DNA from 4 places in the Clostridium estertheticum genome. Region 1 is predicted to be linked to each of the others. Evidence: riboswitches for the same ligand, from Rfam matches in the RefSeq annotation. Region 1 holds a riboswitch; each other region holds the start of a gene.
The links. A riboswitch is a leader RNA that binds a small molecule or an ion and turns the genes downstream of it on or off. The one in region 1 is predicted to bind S-adenosylmethionine.
Positions count from the first base shown of each region.

Region 2: another riboswitch for S-adenosylmethionine. It lies ahead of A7L45_RS03475 (trans-sulfuration enzyme family protein); the one in region 1 lies ahead of A7L45_RS05075 (O-acetylhomoserine aminocarboxypropyltransferase/cysteine synthase family protein).
Region 3: another riboswitch for S-adenosylmethionine. It lies ahead of A7L45_RS20800 (methionine ABC transporter ATP-binding protein); the one in region 1 lies ahead of A7L45_RS05075 (O-acetylhomoserine aminocarboxypropyltransferase/cysteine synthase family protein).
Region 4: another riboswitch for S-adenosylmethionine. It lies ahead of A7L45_RS06980 (cofactor-independent phosphoglycerate mutase); the one in region 1 lies ahead of A7L45_RS05075 (O-acetylhomoserine aminocarboxypropyltransferase/cysteine synthase family protein).

Region 1 is NZ_CP015756.1:1,063,125-1,071,404, forward strand. It holds gene hydG ([FeFe] hydrogenase H-cluster radical SAM maturase HydG) at 1-853, shown strand, start outside; gene A7L45_RS05065 (nitroreductase family protein) at 1,031-1,645, shown strand; gene metA (homoserine O-acetyltransferase MetA) at 1,718-2,635, opposite strand; gene A7L45_RS05075 (O-acetylhomoserine aminocarboxypropyltransferase/cysteine synthase family protein) at 2,703-3,989, opposite strand; SAM riboswitch class I at 4,156-4,266, opposite strand; gene A7L45_RS05080 (hypothetical protein) at 4,487-5,149, shown strand; gene ybaK (Cys-tRNA(Pro) deacylase) at 5,347-5,817, shown strand; gene yjeM (glutamate/gamma-aminobutyrate family transporter YjeM) at 5,881-7,386, opposite strand; gene A7L45_RS05095 (pyridoxal-phosphate dependent enzyme) at 7,699-8,280, shown strand, end outside.
Region 2 is NZ_CP015756.1:719,445-727,724, forward strand. It holds gene A7L45_RS03450 (aminopeptidase P family protein) at 1-372, shown strand, start outside; gene A7L45_RS22710 (transcriptional regulator) at 454-615, shown strand; gene A7L45_RS03455 (P-loop nucleotide/nucleoside kinase family protein) at 820-1,419, shown strand; gene A7L45_RS03460 (Bax inhibitor-1/YccA family protein) at 1,446-2,093, shown strand; gene A7L45_RS03465 (DJ-1 family glyoxalase III) at 2,119-2,688, shown strand; gene A7L45_RS03470 (ABC-F family ATP-binding cassette domain-containing protein) at 2,859-4,598, shown strand; SAM riboswitch class I at 4,734-4,849, shown strand; gene A7L45_RS03475 (trans-sulfuration enzyme family protein) at 4,967-6,082, shown strand; gene A7L45_RS03480 (FAD-dependent oxidoreductase) at 6,336-7,856, shown strand; gene A7L45_RS03485 (HAD family hydrolase) at 8,016-8,280, opposite strand, start outside.
Region 3 is NZ_CP015756.1:4,484,920-4,493,199, reverse strand. It holds gene A7L45_RS22665 (transglycosylase domain-containing protein) at 1-705, opposite strand, end outside; gene rd (rubredoxin) at 1,352-1,513, shown strand; gene A7L45_RS20805 (YnfA family protein) at 1,769-2,104, shown strand; SAM riboswitch class I at 2,204-2,324, shown strand; SAM riboswitch class I at 2,408-2,508, shown strand; gene A7L45_RS20800 (methionine ABC transporter ATP-binding protein) at 2,626-3,621, shown strand; gene A7L45_RS20795 (methionine ABC transporter permease) at 3,622-4,278, shown strand; gene A7L45_RS20790 (MetQ/NlpA family ABC transporter substrate-binding protein) at 4,358-5,158, shown strand; gene A7L45_RS20785 (MalY/PatB family protein) at 5,274-6,458, shown strand; gene rbr (rubrerythrin) at 6,554-7,138, shown strand; gene A7L45_RS20775 (EcsC family protein) at 7,211-7,930, opposite strand; gene A7L45_RS20770 (DUF1003 domain-containing protein) at 7,955-8,280, opposite strand, start outside.
Region 4 is NZ_CP015756.1:1,492,587-1,500,866, forward strand. It holds gene A7L45_RS06970 (homocysteine S-methyltransferase family protein) at 1-2,289, opposite strand, end outside; gene A7L45_RS06975 (vitamin B12 dependent-methionine synthase activation domain-containing protein) at 2,270-2,932, opposite strand; SAM riboswitch class I at 3,079-3,185, shown strand; gene A7L45_RS06980 (cofactor-independent phosphoglycerate mutase) at 3,328-4,545, shown strand; gene thrC (threonine synthase) at 4,586-6,076, shown strand; gene A7L45_RS06990 (homoserine dehydrogenase) at 6,161-7,450, shown strand; gene A7L45_RS06995 (glycosyltransferase family 2 protein) at 7,523-8,280, opposite strand, start outside.

The DNA.
Region 1 (8,280 bases):
AGAAGCTGGAATTGGAACTTACATACTTTTCCAGGAAACTTATAATAAGAAAAGTTATGAAGAGCTTCACCCAACGGGACCAAAACATAACTATGCATATCATACTGAGGCAATGGACCGTGCGATGGAAGGCGGTATTGATGACGTTGGAATTGGCGTCTTGTTCGGCTTAAATATGTATCGTTATGACTTTGTAGGTTTACTTATGCATGCAGAGCATTTAGAAGCAGCTAAGGGTGTAGGCCCACATACTATAAGTGTTCCAAGAATTTGTCCTGCTGATGATATTGATCCGAATGCATTTTCAAATTCAATATCAGATGAGATGTTTGAAAAAATTGTAGCTGTTATTCGTATTGCTGTACCATATACAGGCATGATTGTTTCAACTCGTGAATCAAAATCAACTCGCGAGCGTGTGCTAGAACTCGGTATATCTCAGGTAAGTGGAGGATCATGTACAAGTGTCGGGGGATATTCAAAGAAAGAGTCAGAAGATGATAATTCAAAACAATTTGAAGTAACAGATACTAGAAAATTAGATGAAATAGTAAATTGGCTTTTAGAACTTGGTTATATTCCAAGCTTTTGTACCGCCTGTTATAGAGAGGGACGTACAGGAGATAGATTTATGAAACTTGTAAAATCAGGTCAGATTGGAAACTGCTGTCAGCCAAATGCACTAATGACACTTAAAGAATATTTGGAGGATTACGCATCCGAGGATACTAAGAAAAAGGGTGAGATCTTAATTCAAAATGAGATTCCAAATATAAAAAGTGAAAAAGTTCGAGAAATTGCAACGGAGTATTTGAAAGAACTTAAAGATGGAAAAAGAGATTTCCGTTTCTAAAAATACAAAAGAGGTAGAGTAGAATTTGCTCTACCTTTTTTTGCATTTTCATATAATAAAGTGATTTTATCATTTACTTGACATATTGCTGAGATAGTAATAGTATAATAATATAAAGTATATAATAATTATTACTAATAGATAATGTGATAAATAAAAGAAATCGGGGGAATTTAAATGAATTTAAAAGAAGTTTATGAAGGTAGAAGAGCTATTAATTTTTTTGATACTAATAAAGGTGTGGAGGCTGGATTACTTAAAGATATAATTAACCTTGCGGTTCTAGCACCATCAGCATTTAATCTTCAACCTTGGGAGATTATAGCAGTAAAATCTAAAGAGGGTAAAGAAAGATTGCATAAATTTGCAGCTCAACCTAAGATATTAGAAGCTCCAGTTACTTTAATTATAGTAGGTAACAAAACAGGATATGAAGCATCAAACCCTACTTGGAATGATATGTTAAAGTTAATGGGTGGAGATAAAGAAAAATTAGCAGGTACACAAGGAATGGCAGCTGGTTTATACGGCACATCAAACGAAAATAAATTAAAGTTTGCTGAAAGTAACGCAGGATTGCTCGCAATGTCTATAATGTATGCAGCTAAGAGTCTTGGAGTTGATTCTCATGCAATGAGCGGAATGGACTTTGAAGGTGTACGAAAAGAATTTGAACTTGATGAGAATAAGACTGTAGTTATGCTAATTTCACTTGGTCACTTAGATGAGAGTAATACACTTTACCCAAGAGCATATAGAAGAGGGTACGATGAGATAGTTAAAGAAGTTTAAAATATTTTAAATTATAATTTAATAGATTGTAATAACAAAAGCGGCGCCATAGATTGTGGGCCGCTTTTGTTATTATTCTAAATACACCAGATTATATGGGGTTTCTTGGTAAACGTAATAGTTTAACCAATTTGAAAAGAGTAAACTTGAATGACCTCTCCATTTTACAATAGGTGTTTTAGTTGGATCATCTTGTGGATAATAATTTTTTGGTACATCAATATTTAAACCATTTGCGATATCTCTATCATATTCTGTTTTGAGCGTTAATGGATCATATTCTGAATGTCCTGTTATAAAAATCTGCCGTCCTTTTTTCGCTGATACAATGTAAATTCCTGATTCATCTGATTCTGATATAATTTTAAGTTCATCGACTTTATCAATATCAACTTTCTTTATTTCAGAATGCCTTGAATGCGGAACATAAAACTCATCGTCAAATCCAGTCAATAGCCTAACATTCTTCTGCGTTGCCGTATGTTTAAATACTCCAAACAGTTTTTTGCATAGTTTATGTTTTTGAACTCCATAATGATAATAAAGCCCAGCTTGCGCACCCCAACAAATATGTAGGGTGGAGAATACATTGCGCACGCTCCAGTCCATGATTTTTTTTAGCTCATCCCAGTAATCTACTTCTTCAAAAGGAACATTTTCAATAGGTGCTCCTGTTATTATCATTCCATCAAATTTAGAATCTTTTATTTCATCAAAAGTATTGTAAAATTTAATTAAATGTTCAGGTGATATATTTTTGCTGTCATGACTTTCTGGGTGAAGAAGCACTATATCAATCTGAAGTGGTGAGTTACCAAGAAGTCTTAGAAGTTGCGTTTCTGTATCAATCTTTGTAGGCATTAGGTTTAAAATTATAATTTTTAATGGCCTAATATCTTGATGAAATGCGCAGTCTTCTGTAATAGTAAAAACATTTTCTTTATTTAGAGTCTTATATGCTGGAAGATTGTCTGGTATTTTTATTGGCATCTAAATCCTCCTTAGGTAATGCATCTTGCGTATTATAATATGACAGATTCATAAATTATTTTTGTGACTATTTAACTGCTTTTTCTAGGGCTTGATTTAAATCGTATATAATGTCATCAATACCTTCTACACCAATTGAAAGTCTTATCAAATCTGTAGTAACTCCAGCAGCCTTTTGTTCTTGCTCATTGAGCTCTGCGTGAGTTGTGCTTGAAGGATGAATTACAAGTGATTTTGCATCAGCAACATTTGCAAGTAGTGAGAATAACTCTACACTGTTAATAAATTTCTTTCCTGCCTCAAGTCCGCCTTTTATTCCAAAAGTAAATATTGAACCTGCGCCTTTTGGTAGATATTTTTTAGATAAATCTTTGTATTTACTTCCTTCGAGCTCTGGGTAATTTATCCATGAAACACTTGGATGCTTACTTAAGAATTCAACTACGGCTCTAGCGTTTGAAACGTGCCTCTCAACTCTTAAAGACAATGATTCAAGTCCCTGAAGAAATAAAAATGCACTTTGGGGACTAAGAGTAGCGCCAGTATTTCGTAGAAGCTGAACTCTAGCTTTTAAAGCAAATGCTGGTGCACCGAGGTCTGCATATACGAGTCCATTGTAGCTTTTATCAGGCGTTGTAAAATCAGGAAACTTACCGCTTGCCCTCCAATCAAACTTACCACCATCAACTATAATTCCACCAATAGTAGTTCCATGTCCACCAATAAACTTTGTTGCGGAGTGGATAACTATATCAGCACCAAATTCAATTGGACGGCATAGGAAAGGAGTTGCAAATGTACTGTCAATAATAAGTGGTATTTTATTTTCGTGTGCGATTTTTGCTACTGCTTCTATATCTAAAATATTTATTTTTGGATTCCCTATTGTTTCACCGTAAAGTGCTTTTGTCTTGTTTGTTATTGCTTTTCTAAAGTTTTCAGGATCATCTGGGTCTACAAATATTACGTTAATTCCAAGTTTCCTAAGTGTAACATTAAATAATTCATAAGTACCACCATAGAGTGTACTTGCAGTTACGATTTCATCGCCACAGCTAGCTACATTAAGTATTGCATAGAATATTGCAGCTAGTCCGGAAGCTGTAGCAAGTCCAGCAACGCCACCTTCAAGAGCAGCTACCCTCTTTTCGAAAACATCAGTAGTCGGATTCATTATTCTTGCATATACATTACCTGGCTCTTTTAATTGAAATAAATTTGCTGCATGATCTGCATTTTTAAAGACAAAAGATGATGTTTGATAAATTGGAACTGCTCTTGAACCAGTAGTAGGGTCTGGGACTTGTCCTGCATGTACCTGTAATGTTTCGAAACTTAATTTTCTCTCACTCATATTAATTCTCCTCTTTAATATTATTTTTAATTTATTGAATTATACTGTAAATATATGTTCGTTTTTTATACGTAAAGGTTTATAAAAAAAAAGCAACTCTCCTATAAGGAAAGCAGCACGATTAACTTTAATAAACAATAAAATTGTATAATAAAATTTGCTATCTTCCTTATCTTTCAGATTTTACAATCTGATGGAATTGACACCATTGCATTTCGCTATAAATGCTGGTTGTCGGGTATCATCGGGCCAGTCCCTCTACCTCTCTTGATAAGTATTTTGTATTAAGTTGTTAAAGATATGATAAAGCTTTTATTGAATATTGTCAATAGTCTAAAAACAAATTTACAGACTAATATGTACAGAAATAAAATAAATTGTCGATTAAAAACTAGATAAAAGGTAAATGTGATATTATAACAAATAAGTACTGCTCGCGGTAACAAAACAATGGAAATAGAATAATATAAAGTATAAATATTATTTTGGAGGTACTTATGTACGATTATCGTTGTAAAAATTGTGAAAATCTTGGACAATGTATGTCTATGATGAATATGCCCATGATGAATATGCCCATGATGAATATGCCCATGATGAATATGCCCATGATGAATATGCCTATGATGAATATGCCAATGGAGAATATGCCAATGGAGGATATGGAAATGGAGGATATGCCTATGGCGAATATGCCAATGGGAAATATGCCAATGGGGAATATGCCTATGGGAAATATGCCTATGGCGAATATGCCTATGATGAATATGTCCATGATGAACATGCCAATGATGAACATGCCAATGATGAATATGCCTATGTGTGAGGAAGATGATGATGAGTTAAAAAGCATGTACCCTAAGGTTTACCATAGGATGCATCCGATGGTAAAGCATCATTGCGATATGATGGTTGCAAGACATGGAAAGATGTATTGCCCTAGCAAGGAGGAAATGGATCATGTCTGTAAAGAAATAGCTGACAAGTACAAAGAGCACCATAAGGATGATTATGATGAGGATGATTGCAGAGATGATGGTGATGGTGATGATATGATGAGGAGAAGACGTCGCTTCAGCGGTGGGGGACTTCAAGATATAGCTAGAATATTAATTATCGGAACTTTACTTGGAGGCAGAGGCTATAATTACGGATATTAATATGATTAAATTTTATTAAGTATTATAAGTTAAGTTATTATTATATTCTAAAAAACTGCTGAAGCATGTTGGCAGTTTTTTTTATGTAAAGTACACATACTTATGAGTATTAGTGCAGATGGGACAGAAAGAGGATATAATGAAGAGAACCACGAAATAATTTATGTTATAAATAAATTTAAACAAAGGGGATAACAATGATAAAAACAAATGTTATGCGTATTTTAGATAAAATGAATATAGAATATAATGTTATGACCTATGAGGTTAAAGATGATAAAGTAGATGGGATATCTGTGGCAAAGAAGATAGGTAGAGATGAAAAATACCTATATAAAACCATAGTTACACATGCAAATTCTAAAGAAATTTATGTTATTGTGATTCCTGTCAGACAAGAAATAGATTTTAAAAAAGTAGCTAGAGTAACTAATGAAAAGAGCATAGAAATGTTAGACCTTAGAGATCTACAAAAGTGTACAGGATATATTAGAGGTGGGTGTTCACCCATAGGTATGAAGAAAAAGTATAAAACATTTATTGACAAAGGAGCACTTGAAATAGATAAGATAATTGTAAGTGCTGGGAAAATAGGATTTCAAATAGAGTTAAACCCGAACTTATTAAAAGATATCGTAGATGGTGAGTTTGCTGATTTAATAAAGTAAACCTAAAAAAATAAAAAAAGATGGTTTCTAACTAATATAGAAATCATCTTTTTTACTTTTTAGTTATTTGTTTATATATCTCCATTCATAGATCCAATATATTATTATTGCAACTACAGCAAAAAATATTGGACCACCTACACTCCAAAGGGTTGTTGGTAAGTCTCCTTCGAGTGCTGGTTGTATTATTGAAAAGAAATTTGCAAATCCAACAGTGAACATAACTACTATTGTCCATATTAAAGCACTTGTGTTAGTTTTAAATATTTCAAAAGGTTTAACAATAGCTTTGTTTTTCTTAAATGGTGCAAAAGCAAATGCTATAAACATGTATGGAAGAGTCATAGCTACGTTAGTCATTGAAACTAATATTTCAATGAACTTTTTCATAGAAGCTCCACCAACAACAGAAACAAGGAAAATCATAACACAAACTATTATGGCTTGAATCCACATTGCATTTTGAGGCATTCCGTTTTTCATTTCTGCCATTTTCCCAGGCCATAATTTAGGTGGCGTACCCTCAATTAATTGTTTTAATGGTGAGAACATTAGTGTAAAGAAAGCACCAGATAAAGCTAGGAACATTGAAAGTCCAACGAATCTAGCTACACCATGTCCAATTGCTATTGAAGTAACTTGGGTTGCACCGTATGCATTACCAAGAGAATATCCTAGGTTGTTCATTACTACATAACCAGCATTAGCTAAGTTAACGTTATCGCCAGTCATAACAGTAGACCAGTTAGTAAATATACCAACAAGGAATATTCCAAGTGAGTAGCCAATTGAGATAATAATTGCTGAAATAACAACACCTTTAGGGAAGTTTTTTTCAGCATTTTCTGTTTCATCAACTAGTCCTCCAACAACTTCAATACCACCATAAGCAAATATAGCAAATACTACGAATGCAAATGATTGAAGTATATTCCCAACAAATTTAGGATTTGGTGAATCTATGAATGAACTAATTCCAGTTATTGGCTGAGCTAAATGACCATGATTTCCTACAAGGACTAGAATAGCTCCAATAAATAAAACTATATTTAATAATGCTACTGCAGTACCTCCAAGTGAAGTTACTTTTTTTATTTTATCTAATCCCTTAGTTGATATAATTGTAACAAATAATATCCAACATATTCCGAGTATTCCTAAAAATTTAGGACCCGTTAATCCAAATAAACCCCAAGTCTTTGTTGTATCTGTACCAAATATCGCATTTGATATTGGAACCCAAACTGTTGACGCAACATTAACCATCCAGATTACATAAGATGCATACCACATAAACGTTCCCATAAAGGCAAATTTAGCTCCTACGGACTTTGCCATCCATGAATAAATTCCACCTTTTTCATCCTTAAAAGCTGCACCGAACTCAGCCATCATGAAAGCAAAAGGTATAAAAAACGTTATTCCTGATAAGATATACCAAGGAATAGCAGCATAACCCATTTTATAAAATGATCTTGGAATGTTATTAAATCCGTAAACTGAAGTAAAAATCATTAATACCAATGGTACCAATGTTAAATGCTTAATATTTTTTGATTTTTCTGACATTTCTTTCCCCCTAACGAGCTTGTAAATAAATTTACTCTACTAATATAATTATATATAAAACAAGAAAAAAATCAATCCTTTATTAAGTCCATAATCAGCTATAATTATACAATAATGTAAATTTTAACTAATCTTTGAAAAGTGTTAATATAATGATGATGATGATGATTTACCTTGTATTTGCTGATTTAAGCTTAAAATGTTATAATATAAATAATTATAGCTTAATAAAATGGGCACGCTAACTATAAAGGTTTAAAAAGTTGGAGTGTTTTTTGAATTTAATCACAATTAAGTGTTGAAGGAGAGATTATGCGAAAAAGTGGAAGAACACCGTTAATGAGAGCAAAAAAATTAGAGAAGGCATTAGGTATTTCAGAGATATATTTAAAACTTGAAGGAGCTAATCCATCAGGACATAAATATGATCGTATTTCAGAAGTTCTAGTTAAAGATGCGATTGCTAATGGATTTAAAAAAATTTTAGTTGATGGGTCTGAGTGTTACATACAATCGGTCCAGTTATTTGCAAAGTTAAATGAACTTGAGATTAAGGTTCCTTTATTTAAACAAGAGAAATGGAAGATTTCCAGAATAGATAAATCTATTTTATTTGATATGCGTGATAAAAAAGATACTATTACGCGTTCTAATTTAAGAGAGATAGCAGAAAAAAACAACATGTATTTGATGTGTGAATGGAATTTGAATAATATTATTAGCCATCTTGTGCTAGAGGATATGACAAGAGAGTGCCTAGAACGTATGGATTTTAAAGCTGATACAATTACAATACAATTAGGCCTTGGATATACACTTTCAAGTGTATATAGTGGATTAATTAAGAGTTGGGTACATGAAGAATTATGTAAGTTACCTGAATTAATATGTGGT
Region 2 (8,280 bases), 340 kb from region 1:
GGAGTAGGTTTCTTTCTAAATGTTCATGAAGGACCACACCGAATATCTGTGCTTCCCAATAATATTGTGCTTAAAAAAGGAATGATAGTCTCCAACGAACCAGGAGTTTATAAAGCAGGAAAGCATGGTATAAGAATAGAAAACTTAGTTGTCGCTCAGGAAGATGAAAAGACTGAGTATGGTGGACAATTTATGAAGTTTGAGACTTTAACGCTTTGCCCTATAGACTTAGATGCTATAGATGTGTCCTTATTAACAAATGATGAAAAATCTTGGCTAAATAATTATCATAAAACTGTATTTGAGAAGCTTTCTACTCATTTACAGGGAGAAGAATTAGCATACTTAAAAGGAGCAACAATAGCAATATAAGTATAAATATTTAATTTTAAAAGGAAATAACTCTCAAATGCAGAATAGATATATGAAAGATTATTTTAAGGGGGTCAAATAATGCCAAAATTTGAAATTCCAAAAGATAAGGACGAAATAAAACGACAAATTAAAGCCTTGCAGAGCCTACTACCTATAGATGATAAAAAAAGCGATAGGAAAAGCAAGCAAATACATCAAGATGAAATTAAAGCTCTAAAAAAAGCATTAAGCGGCAAATAAGAGATATTAACTATTGCAGGTACGTGTGAATGGTAAGAAAAGGATTAAGGCATAAAAGCTTTAATCCTTTTCTTTTGTTCACGTCCACCGGGGAAGTTTATAAGCGAAGTGAATTTGCTAAATTATTAAACAGGAAAAAGGGGTATAATAAAGTAAACATGAAAAGTTTCAGACTTAAAAATTTTTGACTAGGAGAGGATTGTTATGAAAAAACTGATTTTAGTAACATCACCACCAGCAAGTGGAAAAACTTATATCGCAAAAAAGCTTGCCGAGGCATTACGCCATGTTGTCTATCTTGATAAAGATACACTCATAAAATTATCAAAACAGATTTTTGTTGTAGCAGGTGAAGAATATAATAGAAGCTCAGATTTTTTTAATGAAAATATACGTGATTATGAATATGAAACAATAGTAGAAATCGCAATGGAAGCTTTGAATTATGATGATATTGTGCTAATTAATGCACCATTTACAAAAGAAATACGAGATTTAAACTATATTAAAAAATTAAAGGTAGCATTAAAAGATAAGAACGCATCTTTAGTAATTATTTGGGTAGAAACTTCAATCGAAGTAACGAGGCAGAGAATGATTGAGAGAAATTCTGATAGGGATACATGGAAACTTGCGAATTGGAATGAATATGTAACAGGAATTAATTTTGATGTTCCTATTGCGTTGGATGATCCGTGTATAAAAGATGATTTACTTATATTCCAAAACTCTTCTGAGGAAGAATTCGAAGGTTCCTTAACAAAAACAATAGATATACTGGAAGAATCATCGGGTAGAAAATAAATATAATAACAAAGGAGTATGTTAGTATGGAAAGTAATAGTTTGATAAAAAGCAGATCTACTTTTATAGGAAAGACTTTGTGCCTAATGGCAGTTGGATTACTAATAACATTTATAGTTGGTCTGTTTACGAGTAACTATATAATGAATGTATCTACAACAGTAATTTACGGGGCTATGATTCTTGAACTAGTCATGGTTATAACATTAGTTAAGATAGTTGCTAAAATGTCTACAGCATCTGCAATATTTTGGTTTTTAGTTTATTCAGCTTTAAATGGTGTAACATTGAGTATAGTTTTTTTAACTGTAAACCAAGGTCAATTAATTACTGTGTTTGCTTTAACTTCATTAATGTTTTTAAGCAGTGGAATGGTAGGGATAACAACAAAAAAAGACTTAAGTGCAATAGGCCAATTTGCCATGATGTTTGTAATAGGTTTAATTTTACTTACTATTATGCAGATGTTTTTCGTTTCTTCCACATTCGATTTAGGTGTATGTCTCTTAGGTATAATAGTATTTGGGGCATTAACAGCATATGACATGCAGAAAATAAAGCGTATGCAAGTACAAAGTAATGATATGCATGGGGTTGTGCTTGCGGCATTAACTTTATATTTAGACTTTATAAATATATTTTTGTTTGTACTTAGGTTATTTAGTAGGAGATAATAGTTAAGAGAAGGGGAGAGTTAAATTGAAAAAAGTTGCAGTTTTTTTAGCAGAAGGATTTGAAGAGGGTGAAGCATTATTTGTAGTTGATGTTTTAAGAAGGGCAGAATTTCAATGTAATTTGGTAAGCATCAATGAAGAAATGGTAAAAGGTTCTCATGGTATTGTGGTACTAGCGGATAAAATTATAAGTGATGAAATAAAAGAATACGATATGATTGTTTTACCTGGTGGATTACCTGGTGCAAGCAATTTAAGAGATGATGAAAGGGTTATTGAATTAGTAAAATATTTTGATAAAGTACCGGAAAAGTTTGTTGCAGCTATTTGCGCAGCACCGATGATTCTAGAAAAGGCAGGAATTATCAAGGGACGCACAGTAACATCATATCCTGGAGAGGAATATACTACATTGCTTAAAGATGCAAATTATGTTGAAGATATTGTTGTTGTAGATGATCACTTGATCACTAGCAGAGGACCAGCTTCTGTCCTACCATTTGCTTATACATTAGTAGATGCATTAGGTGGCAATAGTAGTTTGTTAAAGCAAGGAATGCTTTATAATATGGTAAAAGAAAGTCAATTCGAGTAGATAAAATGAAATGATTGAACTTAATCTTAAAAAGTGTTATGCTATCTATGGTAAACTAAGTAGAATATCTCTACTAGATAAAATTCAAGTATAAAATTACAATTGAGAAGAAAATACATTGAAGAGCTTATTTAATAGGCTCTTTTTTAGTGATAAAGAGAGGTAATAATATGATAAAAGTTGATAATTTGTCCTACTCGTTTCCGCAAAAGGATCTATATAAGAACATTTCATTTACATTAGAAGATGGTCAACATTGTGCTTTTATAGGAACAAATGGTTGTGGAAAAAGTACACTTATAGATATAATTATGGATCCAGAAAAATATATGTTCGATGGAAAGCTTGAGATGGACTCAGATTGTAGAATAGGCTATGTAAGTCAATTCTCACAGCTTGGCGAAACAAAAGAAATTACAGTTTTCGAATATATTGGTGAAAAGTTTATTAAACTGCAAAATGAAATAACATCTATTTGTAGCGAAATGGAAACATCTTCAGATATTGAACCTTTACTAGAAAAGTACCAACAAACTTTAGATGCATTTGGTGCAATTAATGGGGATAATTTCGAAAACAATATTAATAAAAACCTAAATCTTGCAAACTTAAGCAAGTATAAAGATCTAATGATATCTGAACTTAGTGGTGGAGAATTTAAGCTTATTCAAGTAATTAAGGAAATGTTAAATAGTCCAGAATTAATGATTATGGATGAACCCGATGTGTTTTTAGACTTTGGAAACCTTAATTCTCTTAAAGATCTAATTAATTCACACGTTGGAACAATGTTAATTATTACGCACAACAGATATCTATTGAATCATTGTTTTAACAAAATTCTGCATCTTGAAAACATGGAGCTCCAAGAGTTTGATGGAAGCTATATTGAGTATAACTTCTCTTTACTCCAAACGAAAATTGAACTGCAAGAATTAGCTACTTCTGATGAGGAAGAATTTTGGAGAAATGAGATGTTGATAAAAAAACTAAGATATCTCGCAACTGAGCATACTGAAGCTGCTAGAGGAAAATCTCTAAATGCTAGAGTTAAAATCCAAGAAAGATTAGAAAAACGTAGAATTAAAGCGCCATTTGTAGATATTAAAGAGCCGAGTATCAGTTTTGTTACAGATAATGAAATGGAAGAAACAATTGTTTTAAAAGTTAATGATTACAGTGCTCGCTTTGATGATATACTTTTAGAAAATGTTAACTTTGAGATTAAATCTACCGATAAAGTAGCTCTTGTCGGATTAAATGGTACCGGTAAAACAACCTTAGTTCAAGAAATCTTTAAAAATAATAATGATTCTATTGAGATAAACCAGCAGGTTGAAGTGGCTTATTTATCTCAACTTCAAGGCAAAACATTAAATGAGTCTAATACTATACTTGAAGAATTTTTTGATGTTGGTTTTAAAACTTATGAAGAGATTAAGTCATATATTTCTGGTTATGGTTTTGAAGAAGAAATCATTAATCAAAAGATAGAGTCTTTATCTGGTGGAGAAAAAAATATGCTTCAACTGGCTAAAATTTCTGCTAGTAATGCAAATTTGTTGATTCTTGATGAACCGACAAGTCATTTAGACACCTATTCACAAATAGCACTAGAAAAAGCCATAGAAGACTATAAAGGTGCGATTTTAATGATTTCTCATGATTTTTATACTATAGTAAATTGTATGGATTTTGTTTTAATCATTGAGGATAAAACAATTAGAAAAATGAGCATGCGAAAGTTTAGGAAGATGATTTATGCTAGTTATTTTGACAAAGACTACTTAGAAATTGAACAAAAGAAAAAATTAGTTGAAACTAAAATAGCATTAGCTTTAAAAGGGACTGATATTGAGCTTGCAAAAGTTTTATCTGATGAGTTAGAAGGGCTGATTAAGTTACTCTAAATTTAGTGAGTAGTTAAGAGTACTAGTTTACGGATAGAGAAGATAATTGGAGTGATTATCAGATAAAAGTATTGACATAATCATATTTAGTGATTAAAATTTAGATAAGTTAATTTAATATTGATAACAATCTTGTTCTTATCAAGAGAGGTGGAGGGACTGGCCCTATGAAACCCAACAACCGGCATTCTCATTCGAATGTAACGGTGTTAATTCCTGCAGAAATGAAATATATTTCTGGAAGATAAGAAAAGACGCAGATTTTATTTGTGTGCTGCTTTTCTTTTGAAAAGTGGCTTTTGTTTTTTTATGGAAAATAATAGGAGGTGGCGGTTTTGAAAACAGACTGTAATAACTTGGAGACAATAATGGTTCACGGAAGTGGTGAATGGGAAGATCAAACAGGGTGTATAAGTATTCCAATATATCAAAGTGCAACATTTAAACATAAGGGATTAAACCAAAGTACTGGTTATGATTATTCAAGGCTCCAAAATCCTACTAGGGAAGAGCTTGAAAAAACTATAGCGAAACTTGAAGGTGGAAAGGAAGGTTTAGCATTCTCAACTGGTATGGCAGCAATAGACTGTGTTGCAAGACTATTAAAACCAGGAGAACATATAATAATATCAGATGATTTGTATGGTGGAACTTATAGGCTTTTTGAAGATGTATATAAAGTTTATGGTATTGAATCAACATATGTAGATACAACAGACCTAGAAAAAATTACAATGGAATTAAAGGATAATACAAAAGCTATTTACATGGAAACTCCTTCTAACCCAATGATGAAAGTCAGTGATATAGGGAAAATATCAGCTTTAGCAAAAGAAAAAGGTTTAATTACAATAGTAGACAATACTTTTCTTACACCTTATTTTCAAAGACCAATGGATTTTGGTGCAGATATAGTAGTTCATAGTGGAACAAAATTTTTAGGTGGACACAACGATACTCTGGCAGGTCTTTTGGTAGCTAGTAGAGAAGATTTAATTGAAAAATTAAGGTTTACTCAAGTTTCCATTGGAGCTACTCTTTCACCTTTTGATAGTTGGCTCATACTCAGAGGTATAAAAACTCTTGCAATAAGGCTTGAAAAACAGCAAGAAAATGCAAAACACATTGCTTTGTGGCTTAAAAACTGTGATGCTGTTGAAAAAGTATATTATCCGGGATTTAAAGAGCATGAAGGTTATGAAATTTCATTAAAGCAGACAAGTGGATTCGGATCAATAATTTCATTTACGGTTAAGGAAAAGAAAGCTATAGGCAAAGTACTTGAAGAAGTTGAAATTGTAACTTTTGCTGAAAGTCTTGGTGGAGTAGAGAGTCTTATAACTTATCCATATCTTCAAACACATGCGTCTATTCCTGAAGAAATAAGAAATAGAATGGGTGTTACTGATAAGCTTTTAAGGCTTTCAGTAGGCATAGAAAATGTAAATGATATTATATATGATCTAAGCAAAAGCTTAAATTAGTTCTCTTAGGCGATTTCATTGTCTCTTCTAGATAGGATCATTGATATACTCTAAAATTAGAGTTATAGTTATAGTGTTAATATTGTGATAAAGAACTATAAACCATATTAGCAATCTTTATACCTTAAAGTTAATTAAGGTATAAAGGTTGCTTTTTCTTATATCATATCCAACATAAGCCATTATGTTGGTTGTTTATCATGTCGATTTGAATGCTTTAGAAAACATGGTGTTATATATTAGGAGGGATTTTATGTACAAGCAAGCGGAAAACAAAGTAGGAATGATTACAAAGACAATTGAAACAGAGGTTATAGTATGTGGAGGTGGTACTGCTGGTATTATTACAGCACTAACAGCTGCAGAAAATGGTGCTAAAGTTATTTTGCTTGAAAAGGGAAATAATTGTTATCCACCACGTACTTTTATTGGAGCAATAGGTTCGAAAGTACAGAAGGAACATGGAGTAGAAATAGATAGGAATGAAATTGTAAATGAATTATGTCGTCATGCCTGTTATAGGGTAGATCAAAGATTAATTAATCTTTGGGCAGATGAAAGTGGAGAGATGATAGATTGGTTGGGAAGCATAATGATAGATAATGGTATGAAAGTTACTCTTGAAACTGATATCAATAAGAATATGGATATAAAAGAGTGGTCAACCTGTCATTGTTTTTATAATGATAATATGGAAAACAAAAAAAGACCTGTAAAAATACTTGAAGAAAGAATGAAAGCACATGGGGTCGATATAAGGACAAGAACTCCAATGATTCAGTTGATAAGGGATGATGATAAAGTAGTAGGTGTTATTGCTAAAAATTCAGATGGAGAATATATTCAAATAAATGCAAGTAAGGGAGTTGTACTTGCCACAGGTGGCTATTCCAATAATATGGAAATGTTAAAGGAATTAAATCCAATTGCTGCATTTAATATAAGTTCACTTCCATTAACACCAGGTGTAACAGGTGATGGAATTAAAGCTGCTAAAAAAATAGGAGCTGAAATGGATCTTATTTCGACGGCAATGATTTTTGATCGTGGAGCAGTTAAGCCAGGAAAAGTTGCGGGAGAACCATTTGAAGATAAATTGTTTTGGTTAGGTAGTCAGCCATTCCTTAAGGTAAATAAATTAGGTGAGCGTTATACAAATGAATCAGTTCCATATGATTTTTGTATACATGCTGCTAGTATGCAACCAGGTAAAGTGTGGTGTTCTATATTTGATTCAAATTGGATGGAAGATGTACTTAAATTTCACACAATTGGTTGTTCACGAGTGGTACTTCCAGAAGATATTGAAAAATATCCATGTAATTTTAATGTGAAAATTGTAGAAGGAATGAATGAACAATTGTTAAAAGCTGGTTATATGCAACAGGCGAATACAATTGAAGAACTTGCTGAAAAATTAATGCTTCCTCCTAAAACATTAGAAGCAAATATATACCATTATAATGAATTATGTGAAAAAGGTGAAGATGAAGATTTCGGAAAGACATCTTTTCGTATGAGACCTATTATTAAGGCCCCATTTTATGGCATAACAGTAGGTGGAAATTTATTGTGCACATTAGATGGTTTGAGAATTAATACAGATATGCAAGTATTAGATACAAATATGGAGCCAATTAAAGGTTTATTTGCAGTTGGAAATGATAGTGGTGGCTTCTTTGCATATTCGTATCCAGAACTAACTCCAGGAGTTGCAGCAGGAAGATCTATGACATTTGGTCGCCATGTGGGTAAATATCTAGCAGATTTATAGTTACATTCATTTTAAGAAGGGGTCTCGTCAACATTTCTCTGAATTACACCAATAAGAAATATTGACGAGTTATCCTATTATATATAAGCTTTCTTAAATTATATTTCTCAAACGGTACAATGATATTAAAAAAACAACCAATAAATGTAAAAATAATTATTAACTTAATTTAATATAATTAACTTCTTTAAAGCTATTTATCACTAAATCTGCCATGGAAATGTCTTGACTTCCTGCAGCACCGCTATTAATTCCTACACATTTCATACCTGCTTTTTTAGCAGCACGAACCCCATTATGAGAATCCTCAATAACTATACAATTTTCCGGGCTTACCCCAAGCTTCTGTGAAGCAAAAAGAAATATATCTGGTTCAGGTTTGCTTCTCTGTACATAGTCACCGGTAACAAAAATTTCAAAGTAT
Region 3 (8,280 bases), 1.3 Mb from region 1:
TGGATTGTTAGGAATCGACGCAAGTAGAGCTATTTGTGAAACATCTAAGGCTCTGTTACTCTTTTGAAAGTAAAATTGCGCAGCACTTTCAATGCTATAACAGCCATTACCGTAGTTTATGTTATTTACATAATATTCTAATATTTGTGCTTTGGAATATTTTTTTTCTAAATCTAGTGATATAACAGACTCTTCTAATTTTCTCCATATAGTTACGTCAAATGTAAGAAATACATTTCTTGCTAATTGTTGTGTTATTGTAGAACCACCTTGAAGCACAGATCCTTTGGATTTTATATATACCCAAATGGATCTTCGTATACCTTTATAGTCTATACCATTATGTTCATAAAACCTCTCATCTTCAATTGAAGTGACTGCTTGGCTTATATATGGATTCAAGTCAGCATCTTTTGTATAATAATATGAGTTGGTCTTAAATTCTTTTAATAATACGCCTTTATTATCGTAAACTTGAGTTGGCTTTCTGGTATTAAAAGCAGTGTCATTTATATTTTTGGCTATGGTGTTACCGGCTGCAATTGTTGATTTTATTTTAGCATTATATTTAATATAAATATATCCTGAAGCTGCTGAAACTGATAAGAAAATTACAACAAAAAATATCAATAAACATTTAACAACCTTTTTCCAAAGTTTCTTTTTGACTTTTGTTGGTTCTATGATTTTTGCATTATCATTCATTAATATTCCTCCTTTTTTTTTATCCTACAAAAAAGAAATTGTCCAGGTGGGGTCCTTGGACTATTATGATTTTTGTATACACAATGGAGGTGCCGTTTTGTGTAAGGTGTATTTGGATGAGTAGTAAGGTATAAGTAGTCGCCACGAGTAATGTTCTATTTTAAATTAAAAAATTGTATCTGAGAAACTATATATAAGAAAACACTGTAAGTTCTTATTATACTATTAAAAAAGGTATAATGTTATGTAAATATAATACAATTATTTTACATTATTGTCAATAAGATGGTAACAAACTGATTGGTACTCATTATTTGTTAATTATAATTAAATATAGCAAGGCGAAATATTATAAGAATAAGCGCTAAATTATACAATATATACCATAATATTATATATTATTATTATTTATATACTAATAATATATAATATGATAAAGTTTTTCAATAATAAACCGAATATTTATATATGCAAATGTATTTAAGGAAGCAATTAAAATCTAGTAAATTAGATAAGGAAGATTGACATTATAAATAACATATATTATGATGAAATGGAATTAGAGAAATAAGTAGATTATGAAAAGAACATGGGGAAAATAAATCGAGAAAAATCAATAAAAAATTAATTCAGAGGAGATGTTTTTATGGATAAGTATGTTTGTTTGGTATGTGGGTATGAATATGATCCAGAGGTAGGAGATCCAGACGGCGGAATAGCACCAGGTACTAAGTTTGCAGATATTCCAGAAGATTGGGTTTGTCCACTATGTGGAGTTTCAAAATCAGATTTTGAAAAAGTAGAATAAAAACAAAATACGATTAATATAATGTAATTTAAAAGCCAGGTATATTTAATAATAAACGATTAAATATATCTGGTTTTTTGTAGTTCATAAAAAGAAACTGCGGTTTGAAATGCGAAGTAATAATTTGCATTAATAAATGGCTTTATTTGAGACTAAGTGTGAGTATAAATATCAAGTGATATTGATACTTATACTCATTTATGGTATAGTAAATTGAATTAGTATATAGTAGTTGTCCATTAAGGAGATATATGTATGGGAATAATTAAGTCAGTATTTTATTTTATTATAGCCGGGATATTTGAAATAGGCGGGGGTTACTTTGTATGGATATGGTTGCGGGAGGGTAAAAGCATTTGGTACGGAATTTGTGGAGCTATAGCACTTATTGTATATGGTGTAATTCCGACGTTGCAACCTCCAAGTGCTAATTTTGGTAGAGTCTATGCCACATATGGTGGTATCTTTATTGTATTATCAATATTATGGGGATGGAAGATAGATAATATAATTCCTGATAAATTTGATTTGATAGGTGGCACTATAGCAGTAATTGGAGCTGTTATTATTATGTATGCTCCAAGAGGGTAGAATTTGATGAAGAATAAAATTTCAAAAAAAGAATTAAGGTTATTTCTTTACATATTAAACATATAGTGATACTATAGATATAATTTAATAAGTTAGTTATTCTCATCAAGAGAGATAGAGGGACCGGCCCGATGATATCTCGGCAACCATCAGGCGATAATTGCCTGAATAGGTGCTAATTCCTGCGTTAAGTCAATAGTAACTTAGCGGAAGATGAGAGAGGTGTCGTTGAATATTTATACCTCTTTCATCGTTATTGGTGAAAGAGGTTTTTTGATTTTTTATAAATTAAAATTTAATAATGTCTTATCAAGAGAGGTGGAGGGACTGGCCCAATGAAACCCGACAACCAGTATCGCAAGATACATGGTGTTAAATCCTGCAGCATGGCTGCAAGATAAGAATAAGTTTGGAAGTAGTGCCCAAGTTTATTCTTGGGCACTATTTTTTAGGAAAATATATAACAATGGTTACAATAAAATAAAAATGAATTGTAAGGCATAAAGAGGAGCAGAGATATTATGATTAAAGTTAGTGGTGTAAGCAAAAGTTTTTCAGAGGTAAAAGTGTTAAGTAATGTTTCATTTACAGTAGATAAGGGTGACATTTATGGTGTTATTGGGCATAGTGGCGCGGGAAAGTCTACTTTGCTTAGATGTTTTAATGGGCTTGAGACATATGATACAGGAACTATTAACATAATGGGCAAGGTGGTTAATGAGCTAAGCCGTAACGAGCTTCGTGAGTTTAGAAAAGATGTAGGAATTATATTTCAAAGTTTTAACCTTATTAATAGTAAAAATGTTTTTGACAATATAGCATTTCCACTTGAAGTATGGGGGAATGATAAGAGCTATATTAAGGAAAGAGTAGATGCCTTAATAGATTTAGTAGGTCTTAATGATAAAGTGAAAACAAACGTAAAGCAGTTAAGTGGAGGTCAAAAGCAAAGAGTTGGAATAGCAAGGGCATTAGCGCTGAATCCTAAAATACTACTTTGCGATGAGGCGACTTCTGCATTAGATCCTAAAACTACAAAATCTATATTACAGCTTTTAAGAGATATAAATAATAAATTTAATATAACAATCGTCGTAGTTACCCATCAGATGGAAGTGGTAAAAGAAATTTGTAATAAATTCATTCTTCTAGAAGGTGGTAAAATTAAAAGTCACGGATTTACGGATGAATTATTTATTAAACCAACAAAAGAGATGAAAATACTTATTGGTGAGGAAGAATTATTACCAAGTATTGGTTACAACATTAAAATATTTTTCACAAAGGAAATTACCCAAAGTTGCTTAATAACATCACTAGCAAGAGAACTTGAAATTGATTTTTCAATAGTATGGGGAAGGCTTGAAAAATTTCGGGATAGTGTAATGGGTAGCCTTATTATAAATACGAATGAGGAAAATAAAGAAAAAATATTAAAATATTTAGATGACAGATCTATAGAGTGGGAAATTAATTTTGAATTAGAACAAGATGAATTAAATAAGGAGGGAGTATAAATGACATTTCAAGAAATTTTAATACAAATTTTACTGCCTGCATTATTAGACACAATGTACATGGTAGTAATATCTACGATTTTCACAGTGATTTTAGGATTTATTACAGCGGTTGGGTTAATTATAACTGGGCCTAAAGGGCTAAGGCCAAACAGCTTAGTTTATAAAAGCTTAAATTTAGTAGTTAACATACTTCGTTCTTTCCCGTTTATAATACTCATGATATCTATATTCCCTTTAACAAAGTTAATCGTTGGAACTACAATAGGTACTAATGCAGCTATAGTTCCACTAACTCTTGGAGCAGCTCCTTTTGCTGCAAGAATAATAGAGTCAGCACTACTTGAGGTGGATTATGGAATTATTGAAGCAGCCAAATCCTTTGGTGCAAAAACTCACCAAATTATATTTAAAGTTATGTTAAAAGAAGCAATGCCATCTATAGTTCTTGGAATTACTTTAACTGTTATAAATATTATAGGATATTCTGCTATGGCAGGAACAGTTGGAGGTGGAGGTCTTGGAGATGTAGCACAAAAATATGGGTATTATAGATTTCAGACGGACATAATGATATATACGGTAATAATATTAATTATAATTGTGCAAGTCATACAAGCATTAGGAAATTTATTGTATAGAAAAATGATTAAATAAGATATTAGTGATATTTAACATCAAATATGATGATTAATTATAAATTACAAAAAAAGAAAGATTAAGAGGGGGATTTAAAATGAAAAAAATATTAAGCATATTATTATTAGTAGTTGTAATTTTTACATTAGGTGGTTGTGGGACAAAGAAAGAGGCAGTAACAACTGATAAAAAAATTATCAAAGTAGGTGCTTCACCAATTCCTCATAAAGAAATATTAGAAGTTGTAAAACCAATCCTTGCGAAAGAGGGGTATACTCTTCAAATAGTGGAATTTAATGATTTTGTAACACCAAACACGGCACTTGCTGAGAAGCAACTTGATGCAAATTTCTTTCAACACGTACCTTATTTAACAGAATTTAGTAAATCAAAAGGGTTAGATCTGGCTTGGACTGTAAAGGTCCATATTGAACCTATGGCTTTGTATTCTGCTAAATATAAAAAACTTAGTGATATAAAAAATGGAGCAAGTATTGCTATTCCAAATGATCCTACAAATGGCGCAAGAGCACTTAGAGTACTTGAAAAAGCAGGGTTAATAAAATTAAAAACTGGAGACCTTATTTCCAAAATTGATATTACAGAAAATAAAAAGAAATTGAATATAAAAGAATTGGAAGCTCCACAACTTCCAAGAGTTTTAAAAGATGTAGATGCAGCGGTTATAAATTCAAATTATGCATTGACAGCTAAATTAAAATTAACAGATGCACTAGCAGTTGAAGCAAAGGATTCACCTTATGCAAATGTACTTGCTGTTAGAAAAGAAGATAAAGATAAGCCTTATATAAAGGCACTTTCAAAAGCATTAACTTCTCCAGAAGTTAAGAAATTTATTTTAAGTAAATATAAGGGCGCTGTAATTCCAGCATTTTAAATTTAGTTTAAATAATTATAATAGTTTAACAAAATAAAATCACTTTGCTTTGAGCTTAATAGTTTAAAGTAAGGTGATTTTACAATACGATTACATAAGAAGAGGAGATTTTAATATGGAGATCAAGCAATTCTGTGCGCGGTATTCAATGGATAGGGTGGGGACAAATTCATTAAAGTGGGATGCTTTAGATAAGCGTTATGGTGACAAAAATTTAATCCCTATGTGGGTGGCAGATATGGAATTTAGGGCGCCAGAAGTAGTGGTAAATGCAATGAAGAAGAGAATTGAACATGGGATATTTGGGTATTCTTATGTACCTGACTCCTACTATAATTCTTTCATTAATTGGGAAAGGAATCAGCATAATTATGAAGTAGATAAAAAGTGGATACGTTTTTCAACTGGTGTTGTTGTATCTTTATATTGGTTTGTTAATGCATTTACAAAGTTTGGTGACTCTGTAATTATTCTTACTCCTGTGTATTACCCGTTCCACGATGCAGTTAAAGATACCGGAAGAAGATTAATTACATCTGAATTAATAAATGTAAATGGAGTATATACCATTGATTTTGAAGATTTCGAGAGAAATATCATGGAAAATGATGTTAAATTGTTTATCCAGTGCTCTCCACATAATCCAGTTGGTAGGGTTTGGACAGAAAAAGAATTGGATAAAATTTTATCTATATGTAAAAGATATAATGTGCTTGTTGTATCAGATGAAATACATCAAGATATTATAATTGGAGAAAATGTGCAAATACCTGCAGCTATTGTAAGTGGTGCAAAGTATGCAGACAATATAATAACAGTTACAGCACCATCAAAAACTTTTAACTTAGCCGGATTATTAAATTGTAACATAATTATATCTAATGAGAAGGTAATGGCAAGATATGATGCGTATTCGAAAACTATTAATAAAACAGAAGTTAATATTATGGGATTAACTGCAGCGGAGGCTGCTTATAATTATGGGGAAGAATGGTTAAAATCTCTGTTAGGGGTAATAAAACATAACTACAACCATGTTAAAGAAAGACTAGGTGATAAGGCACCCAAAATAGTTGTTACTCCGTTAGAAGGAACTTATCTTATTTGGGTAGATTTAAGGGGATATATAGAGCCTAATGAAACAAAAACATTTATACAGGAAAAATGTAGACTTGCTGTTGATTATGGTGAATGGTTTGGGGAAAATTGCAAGGGATTTATTAGATTAAACATGGCTACTAATCCTAAGTATGTCGAAAAAGCTGTGGATAATATCATAAAGAATATTAATTGTTTGTAAATTATAATAATTTAAAAGAGGAAAGTTATAGTATTTATAGAATAACTTAATATACAATTATTTTCTCTACGGAGGAAAAATTAGGAGGGATTTTTATGAAAACATTAAAAGGAACGGAAACTGCTCAAAATCTTATGAAATCATTTGCGGGTGAATCACAAGCTAGAAATAGATATACTTTTTATTCATCAGTAGCAAAAAAAGAAGGGTACATACAAATATCTAACATATTCACAGAAACGGCAGCAAATGAAAAAGAACATGCTGAAAGATTCTTTAAGTTTTTAAATAAAGATTTATGTGGAGAAGTTGTAGAAATTAATGCAACATATCCTGTAGCGCTTGGAGATACAAAGGTAAATTTATTATCAGGAGCTAATGGAGAAAATGAAGAATGGTCAGATCTTTACCCAGCATTTGCAAAAGTCGCTGATGAAGAAGGTTTTCCAGAAATAGCTGTAATTTATAGAAAAATTGCTGAGGTTGAAAAACATCATGAAGAGAGATATAGAGAATTATTAAGCAATGTAGAAAATAATACAGTATTCGATAAAGAAGAAGTAGTTGTGTGGAAATGTGGCAATTGTGGTTATATTTTCGAGGGAAAAAGCGCTCCTAAATTATGTCCAGCATGTGCACATCCTCAAGGATATTTTGAAATATTATCAGAAAAATTCTAATTATATTTTAAAAATATAGAATAAAAAATAACCCTCATCTTAATTTGAGGGTTATTTTTAGTTATATATAGACTATTTTTTAAAAATCCTTAATCTATATGCGTTAATTGCTGTATCGTATAATTTGTTCATCAGTTTATAATTGGCATATGCACCAACAACTAATCCAATACCGGGAACAAGCTGTAACATTTTTGCCAAATCTATATAATCTCTATATTCTTGTTGAAAAGTTTTCCAATCAAAAGAGTTTACATCCTCAGGCAAATTTTTCACGTGATTATCCCAATTCGATATTTGAGTGTAAATTTTGATTCTTCTTTTGTCACTTGAAAAAGCAAGCTGAAAAACATATAGAATATATAATCTTTCTTTATAATCTCGAACATCAAAGCCATAAATACTAGCTATTTCATACAGAAATTTCATTTTTAAACTTAGAAGTATGGGGAAGTCTGCAAGGCCAATTAAAAGTCCGGCACCACCAGTTCCAGCGCCACTAACAGTTGCAGCTTTTCTATAAAAATCAATACTGTTTTTTGCCAAAATTTCACGGTCCTCAAGAGAAGTATTAGTAAGTGGAGGTTTTGCTGTATATTCAGAACCAGTGAGTACAAGCTTTGTCATATTTTCAATTGAAATATTAATAATGTCCTGAATTTTATCAGGAAGTAAGTTATTCATTTTGTTTTGTATGCCTTTTGCAAAATCGCTTGAAAAAGAAGGTTCCTTTTTCATCTTTTCTTGCCATAAAAACATTTCCTTTAGTGAGTTTTCTTCGTAACTATTCATATTTGTCCCCTTAAATTATACTTGTCACTTGTCACTTGCCACGTGGGTGGCACTTTTTTCAATAAACTCTAATATTTTTGCTTGATTCTTTGCTAATATTTTTTGATTATCAATTAGGTAATCCATCTTTTTATGTAGATCTTGAGTAATTAATTCTGATTTAAGATTTATCTTATAATCATTTTTTGATTTTATCCTGTCTTTGTCTTCTTGTCTATTCTGGCTCATCATTATTACAGGAGCTTGAATAGCGGCAGTGCAAGATAAAACTAGATTAAGAAGTATAAATGGAAATGGGTCAAATAATTTTTTGAAAATAGTATTTATAATTATCCATATTGCTATGATTG
Region 4 (8,280 bases), 430 kb from region 1:
ATTTAAAACTGCGCCTCCAACAAGAACAGTGCAATCAAGGTTATTGTCACGAAGCGCCTTTATTGTTTCACCCATGCTTCTAACAGTGGTGGTCATAAGTGCACTTAAACCAACTAATTTAATATTACCATTACGTACTGCGTCTACAACAACATCCTCGTGTACATCTTTTCCAAGATCTATTACATCAAATCCATAATTTTCGAGTAGAATTTTAACTATATTTTTACCAATATCGTGAATGTCTCCACGGACAGTTGCAAGAACGATTGTACCTTTACTAATTTTTTTCTCAGTACTTGCCATCATTCTTTCTTTAATTATCTGGAAAGATTTTTTTACTGTATCTGCAGATTGTAACAATTGGGGAAGAAATATTTCTCCACTTTCATATTTTTGGCCTACAATATCAAGTGAGGGGATTAAATAGTTATTTACAACTTCCATTTCAGTCATAGTTTTTAGGAGCTCTTTTGTTATTTTTGAAGCTTCTTCCTTCATACCATCAATAATGATGCTCTTTAAATCTTTATTTGTAGTAATTTCTTTACTTGTCTGTTTTCCCTCATAGGTTGAGTAAATATCTATATATTTTTTTGATGCTATGTCATTATTCCATAAAACATTAAATGCATTAATCGTGGACATCATATCCTCAGATAGAGGATTGAGTATTGGAGCATCAAGTCCAGCAGTTAAGGCAGCAGCAAGGAAGGTTCTATTTAATATTCCCCTACGAGGTAAACCAAAGGATACATTACTTACACCAAGAGTAGTTTTAACGCCTAGTGTGTTTTTAACAAGCTGCACGGCTCTAATAGTTTCTTTAACCTCGCTTTGTTGAGCAGAGGCAGTTAAAACAAGACAATCTATAATAATATCTGATTTATCTATTCCGTATTCGGCTGCTCTTTTAACAATTTTTTGAGCTACCTTAAGTCTACCTTCAGCTGTAGAGGGAATTCCATCCTCATCAATGGTAAGTCCAATTACACATGCACCATATTTTTTAACTATTGGAAATACTGATTCCATTGTTTCATCTTTACCATTAACAGAATTTATTAGTGGTTTCCCGTTATAGATTCTAACTGCTGCTTCAATTACATCAGGCCGTACACTATCAATTTGAAGTGGAAGATTAACAATGCTTTGTAGCTCTTTAATAGTTTCAACCATAACTGCGAGCTCGTCAATTTCCGGAAGTCCTACATTAACATCTAGTATATCTGCTCCTGCATCTCTTTGATTTATGCCTTCTTGTAGTATATAGTCCAAATTATTATTTTTTAATGCTTCTTTAAGCTTTTTTTTGCCTGTAGGATTTATTCGCTCGCCAATAACTCTTATATCTTCTCCAAGTACTACTGTTAAGGAAGGCGAACTAACAGCTGTAAATTTTTTAACATCATGTTTTACAGGTTTCAAATCTTTTAACATATCAGATATATCTTTTATGTGCTGACTTGTGGTTCCACAGCAACCACCTAATATTGTAACACCCATCTCTGCCATGATTTTTGCGTACTGTGCAAACTCATGTGCGTTAACATCATAAAATGCTTCTCCGTTTTTAAGTTTAGGAAGACCAGCATTAGGTTGAACTATAACTGGTATACTTGAGTACTTAAGTATTTCTGTAATTATTGGAAGCATTTCATTTGGTCCGAGAGAGCAATTTACGCCAAGTGCATCTACTCCAAGGCTTTGAATTACATTAACCATAGTTATTGGGTCCGTACCAGTTAATGTTCTTCCATTATCCTGATAAGACATTGTACATATAACTGGCAGACTACTATTTTCCTTTGCTGCAAGAATGGCGGCTTTGGCCTCATAAATATCTGACATTGTCTCGATTATTATTATATCTGCACCTTCTCTTGCACCAATTATAATTTGCTCAGCAAAAGTATCATAGGCATCATTAAATGATAATGTTCCAAGTGGCTCCATCAATTGACCTATGGGCCCAATATCAAGTGCAACAAGTTTATCTTTAGCAGCACTTCTTGCTATCCTTACAGCACTTCCAACAATATCTTCCACACTGTATAATGTATTTTTAAGTTTATATCTATTTGCACCAAAAGTATTGGTGGTTATGACATCACTACCTACACCTAGGTATTCTAAATGTATTTTTTCTATGATTTCTGGGTGCAATACATTATAACTTTCGGGTAATTCACCCCTTTTAATTCCATATTTTTGGAGCATTGTTCCCATAGCACCATCAAATAATAAAAAATCATTAAAATTTATTTTTTTATTCACAACATCCACCATCCTTTCTGAATTCACAACCTACATTTTTACAACTTGCGCATCCAGTACGCTTTTTTAAATTTTTAGTCTTACTAAGGCCTATAAGTGCGGTTACAGATTTCCTTGGAAGCATTATACTATTTTCAGTAATAGATAGTCCTATTTTTTTATATGCATCCAATACATTTAGTATTTCGACTCCATTATCAATAGCGAAGTCTCCATAACCTGGACTATATCTAGTTGTAATATATAGGTCTTCTTTTAATGAATTTTTCATGATTTCATCTTGGAGATCATCACAAACATACTCTATTGCTGTGCTTGCGCAGGCATCCATAATTACACCCTTTGTTATATCAAATCTTGAGTAGTAGGCTAGTCTGCTATCCACAGCCGTTCCGAGAGTCGCAGCCATAACGACGCACTTGTCAGAGTTTATTAGAAGATCTTTTATATCATTATCTTTTAAAACTAAAGTGCTACCTAATAGAAAAAGAAAACCATTTTTTCTTTCAATATCAAAAATTTCATATACTGAACTAGCTTCGCTTATATCAATTATTTCTCTTGTGCATTCATCAATTAAATTTGTCATATTTTTATCTATCTTTTGGTTTTTATATCCCAAATATCTTAAAACTTCATTTTTATCGATTTCCATAGTAGCCTCCACTTAGTTTTATACTAGAATAAGGTATAAATACGATAATTGCAAATATTATATTTATTAATAACATTAAATAGGCCTAGGTTTGCATTGACATTTATATCTGTATGAGTTACAATAAAAAAAATAATTTAATAAATTTCTTATTTAGAGAGGTGGAGGGACTGGCCCTATGAAACCCGACAACCGACATTTTTTTGATGTAATGGTGTCAATTCCTGCAGAACATAGTTCTGAATAATAAGAAATCAGTTTTTTATGTATAGTAATACAGAAAACTGCTTTCTTACTTGAAGGCAGTTTTTTTAATAGGATTAAAATAAAAAAAATTATTAGAAAATTTGAATAATTAAAAAGATTTATACAATAAGCAATAAAGGAGTGTTAATATGAAGTATATCGTAGTACTCGGTGATGGAATGGCAGATTATCCAGTTAAGGAACTAGATAATAAAACACCTCTTCAATATGCAAAGACGCCTGCTATGGACTATATGGCAAAGCATGGTTTGCAAGGCTTAGTTAAAACCGTTCCAAATGGTATGCCAGCAGGAAGCGATACAGCAAATATGACTGTTTTTGGATATGATACAGCTGTGTATTATAGTGGTCGTTCACCTTTCGAGGCAGCAAGTATGGGAATCACAATGTTAGATACAGACGTTACATTTAGATGCAATTTGGTAACAGTGTCGGAAGGCGGGCCATATGAGGAAAAGATTATGCTTGATCATAGTTCGGATGAAATTACAACGGACGAGGCAAGGGTATTAATAAAAGATTTAAGTGAGTATTTAGAGACTGAGTCTATTAAGTTTTATCCAGGGATTAGTTATAGGCATTTAATAATATGGGACAAGGGGCCTTATTCATGGACACTTACACCACCTCACGATATACTAGGTCAAAAGGTAAAAGACTATATGCCGAAAGGGATAGGTAGCGAGATATTCGATTCAATGACAAAGAAAAGCAATAAATTTTTATCAAATCACGATATAAATAAAAAGAGAGTTGCAAGAGGGCTTAAACCAGCCAATTCAATATGGATTTGGGGAGAAGGAAAAAAACCACTCTTATCTAGCTTTTATAAAAAATATAATTTAAAAGGTTCTGTAATTTCAGCAGTTGATTTAGTAAAAGGAATTGGTATGTGTGCAGGAATGGATGTTATTGAGGTAGAAGGTGCCACTGGAAATATTCATACTAACTTTAAGGGGAAAGCAAAAGCAGCTCTTGAAGAATTGAAAAAGGGAAATGATTTTGTTTATGTTCATATTGAGGCTCCTGATGAATGTGGACATAGGTGTGAAATAGAAAATAAATATAAAGCTATAGAGTTTATAGATAACCAGATAGTACAGGTTATTAAAGATGAGATGGAGAAATTAGGTGAAGATTATAAAATGATAATACTTCCAGATCATCCAACACCTCTATCTCTTAGGACACATACAAGTGATCCTGTGCCATTTTTAATATACCAAAGCAATGATGAAAAAGAAAGTGGAAGTGACACTTATAATGAATTTACGGCGAAAGAGACAGGTTTGTATTTTCCAGAAGGATATAAGTTAATGGATTATTTTATAAAAGGCGGAAAATAAGAGAAATTAATATAAAAGATGAAATAGGAGGAATAATATTATGAAGCAAATATATTATAAGAGTACTCGTGGAAATGAAAAACTAGTGAAATCAGCAGAAGCTATTGCAAGAGGTCTTAGCGAAGATGGTGGTCTTTTTGTACCAACATCAATACCAAAACTTAATATAAGCCTTGAAGAATTGAGGGAAATGGATTATAAAAAATTAGCATTTACTATAATGAAGGAATTTTTAACTGATTATGATGAAAAAGATTTATTAGAGTCTATAGAAAAGGCATATGATGAAAAATTTGATACACCAGTTATTGCACCACTAGTAAAACATGGAGAAAATTATTTTCTAGAATTATATCATGGACCAACTTTAGCATTTAAAGATATGGCTTTATCAATATTACCTTATTTATTAAAAAATGCAGTAAAGAAATTAAACATAAATAAAGAAATGGTTATTCTTACTGCAACATCTGGGGATACAGGTAAAGCTGCACTTGAGGGTTTTGCAAATGTAGATGGTACAAAAATAATAGTATTTTTCCCACAAGAGGGTGTAAGCGAAATTCAAAAAAGGCAGATGCTAACGCAATCAGGGGATAATACCTCTGTCATAGGAATTGAGGGGAATTTTGACGACGCTCAAAATGGCGTTAAGAAGATGCTTACAGATGATAGTCTAATTAAGAGATTAGATGATAATAATAAAATGTTTTCATCAGCTAATTCAATAAATATAGGAAGGTTAATACCTCAGGTTGTCTATTATTTTTATGCATATACTCAGCTTTGTAACAAGGGTGAAATAAAAGCAGGCGAAGAGATAAATTTCTGTGTTCCTACTGGAAATTTTGGTAACATATTAGCAGGATATTATGCAAAGAAAATGGGACTTCCAATTAAAAAACTAATTTGTGCTTCAAATGAGAATAAAGTTTTATTTGATTTTATAAATACTGGTACATACGATAGGGTGCGTGATTTTGTAATTACAATGTCTCCTTCAATGGATATATTAATTTCAAGTAACCTTGAAAGACTTTTATATGCTATTAGTGGAGAAAATACATCAAAGATAAAAGATCTTATGGACAAGCTTAAAAAAGATGGTAAATATGAGATTGATGATAATATGAAAGGAGAGTTAAAGGACTTCTACGGGGGTTATGCAAGCGAAGAAGATACTGCAAAAGCAATAACTGCGGTTTATAAAACTACTAATTACGTAATTGATACTCATACTGCAGTCTCTTATGCGGTTTATAAGAAATATTTAGTAGAAACGAAGGATACTACAAAGACAGTTATCGTGTCTACAGCAAGTCCATATAAGTTTACGCCTGATGTTATGAAATCAATAGATTCAAAATACATTGGTTTAAATGATTTTAAATTAATTAAAGAACTTAGTAAATTAACAAAAGAGGATATTCCAGTGGGTATAAAGGATTTAGAAACAAGACCTATACTTCATAAAACTGTTTGCGAAAAAAATGAAATGCAAATACAAATTGAAAAGATTCTTAATATTTAAGGAGAGATTTTCAATATTATAATAAATCAAAAAGTGCAATGATTAATGGTACTTATATAATGGTTTAGGAAAGGAGAGTTCAACATGGAAAAGGTCAAAATAGCAATTTTAGGTTTTGGTAATGTAGGTACGGGTGTGTGGAAAATATTGCTGGAGAATAAAAAAGAAATAATGAAACGTTCAAATTATGAAATAGAGGTAACCAAAATACTTGTAAAAGATATAAATAAAAAGAGAGATATTGCAGTAGCTCCTGGAATATTAACAAATAATATTGATGATATTATTAACGATGAGAGTATAAAGATAGTTGTTGAACTTATTGGTGGATGTAGCGAGGCTAAGGACTATATGATACGTGCAATGAAATCCAAAAAACATATTGTAACTGCTAATAAATTAGCAATTGCAAACTGGAGCAAGGAATTATTTAAAATAGCAGACACCGAAAATGTATTATTTTATTATGAGGCAAGTGTAGCTGGTGGAATTCCAATAATACGTGAAATTAATGAGAGCCTCACAGCAAATAGGATTGAGCAGATAGTAGGAATTATAAATGGAACAACTAATTATATATTAAGCAAAATGACTTTAGATGGAAGTAGTTTCGATGAAGCATTAAAAGAGGCTCAAGATAAGGGCTATGCGGAAGCTGATCCAACTTCTGATGTTGATGGTTATGATGCTGTATATAAGCTTGCCATAATGTCTTCACTAGCCTTTGGAACAGAAGTGGATCATGATTGTATTTATAGAGAAGGAATAAGAAATATAAGTGCTGTAGATATAGAGTACGCTAAAAAATTCGGATATACTATAAAACTTTTAGCAATAGCAAAGGAGATAAATAACAAGTTAGAGCTAAGAGTACATCCAACCCTAATTCCGTCAACTCATCCTATGGCAAATGTAAATGATGTTTATAACTCAATAATGATAAAAGGTAATGCAGTTGGAGAGTTAATGCTATACGGAAAAGGAGCAGGTGATCTGCCAACAGGAAGTGCAGTTGTAGGGGATATAATATCAATACTTCGAAATAATATAAAGCCAGTTGATCTAACAGAGACATCATGCACGGTTGAATTTAAAGAAGTGAAGAAAGCTCGTGAAAATGAATCTGAATTTTATATCAGACTCGATTTTAAGGATAAGGAAGGTGTTTTAGGAGATACAGCAAATATATTTGGAGAAAATAATGTTAGCATTGTATCAATTACTCAAGATGTAGAGCGTGGTGATCATTCCTCGCTTGCATTTATTACACATAAAAGTGAAGAAAAGAACATAAGAAATTCACTTAATAAAATAATACAATTAGATAGCGTAAATAATGTGGAAAGTATAATAAGGATAGAATCATTTAATTAATATTAAATTAACAAAGTCCTCCTGTAAATGAAATATCATTTACAGGAGGACTTTTTGTAATATGAGGTTTATCTAATTACCTATTGATTCGCCTTTTGAAGTGATTTTTAAATCGTATATTTCAGGTGATCTATTTCCTTTAAAAGTTACACTATTTTTAAGTTCATTATAGCTTACAGTGTTTGCTACTATATATAAAGGCCTATTTTTACTCTCCTCAGAAATTCTTGCAATATATTGTCCCATAATAGCCATAAAGCAAAACATTAGGCCAAACATCATTAAGCTAATTGAAAGAATTAATCCTAAGTTTAATATAGCGTTTTCATTAATCATCGAGGTTACAATAGTATCAATTAATAAAATAGTACCTATTAATCCAGTAAATGCTCCAAAGTAGCCAGCAAATATTAATGGTTTATAAGAAAAGGAAGTTATTCCATCAAAAGCTAATGTAAACATTTTTTTAAGAGAATATTTTGTTTCACCAGCAAATCTTTCTTTACGTACAAATTCTACAAAGGTTTGTTTATATCCAATCCAACTAACTAAACCTCTTATATATCTGTTCTTTTCTGGCATTGAGTTTAGAGCATCGCATACTTTTCTGTCGATAAGTCTAAAATCTCCAGTATCAACTGGAATATCTATACTCGTCATGCTTTTAAGTAATCTGTAGTAAGCAGTAGATGTAAATTTTTTAAAAAATGTTTCGCCAACTCTTTTGACTCTTTTGCCATATACTACATCGTAACCTTCCTTCCACTTTGATATCATGTCGATTATAGATTCAGGAGGATCTTGAAGATCGGCATCTATTACAATAACAG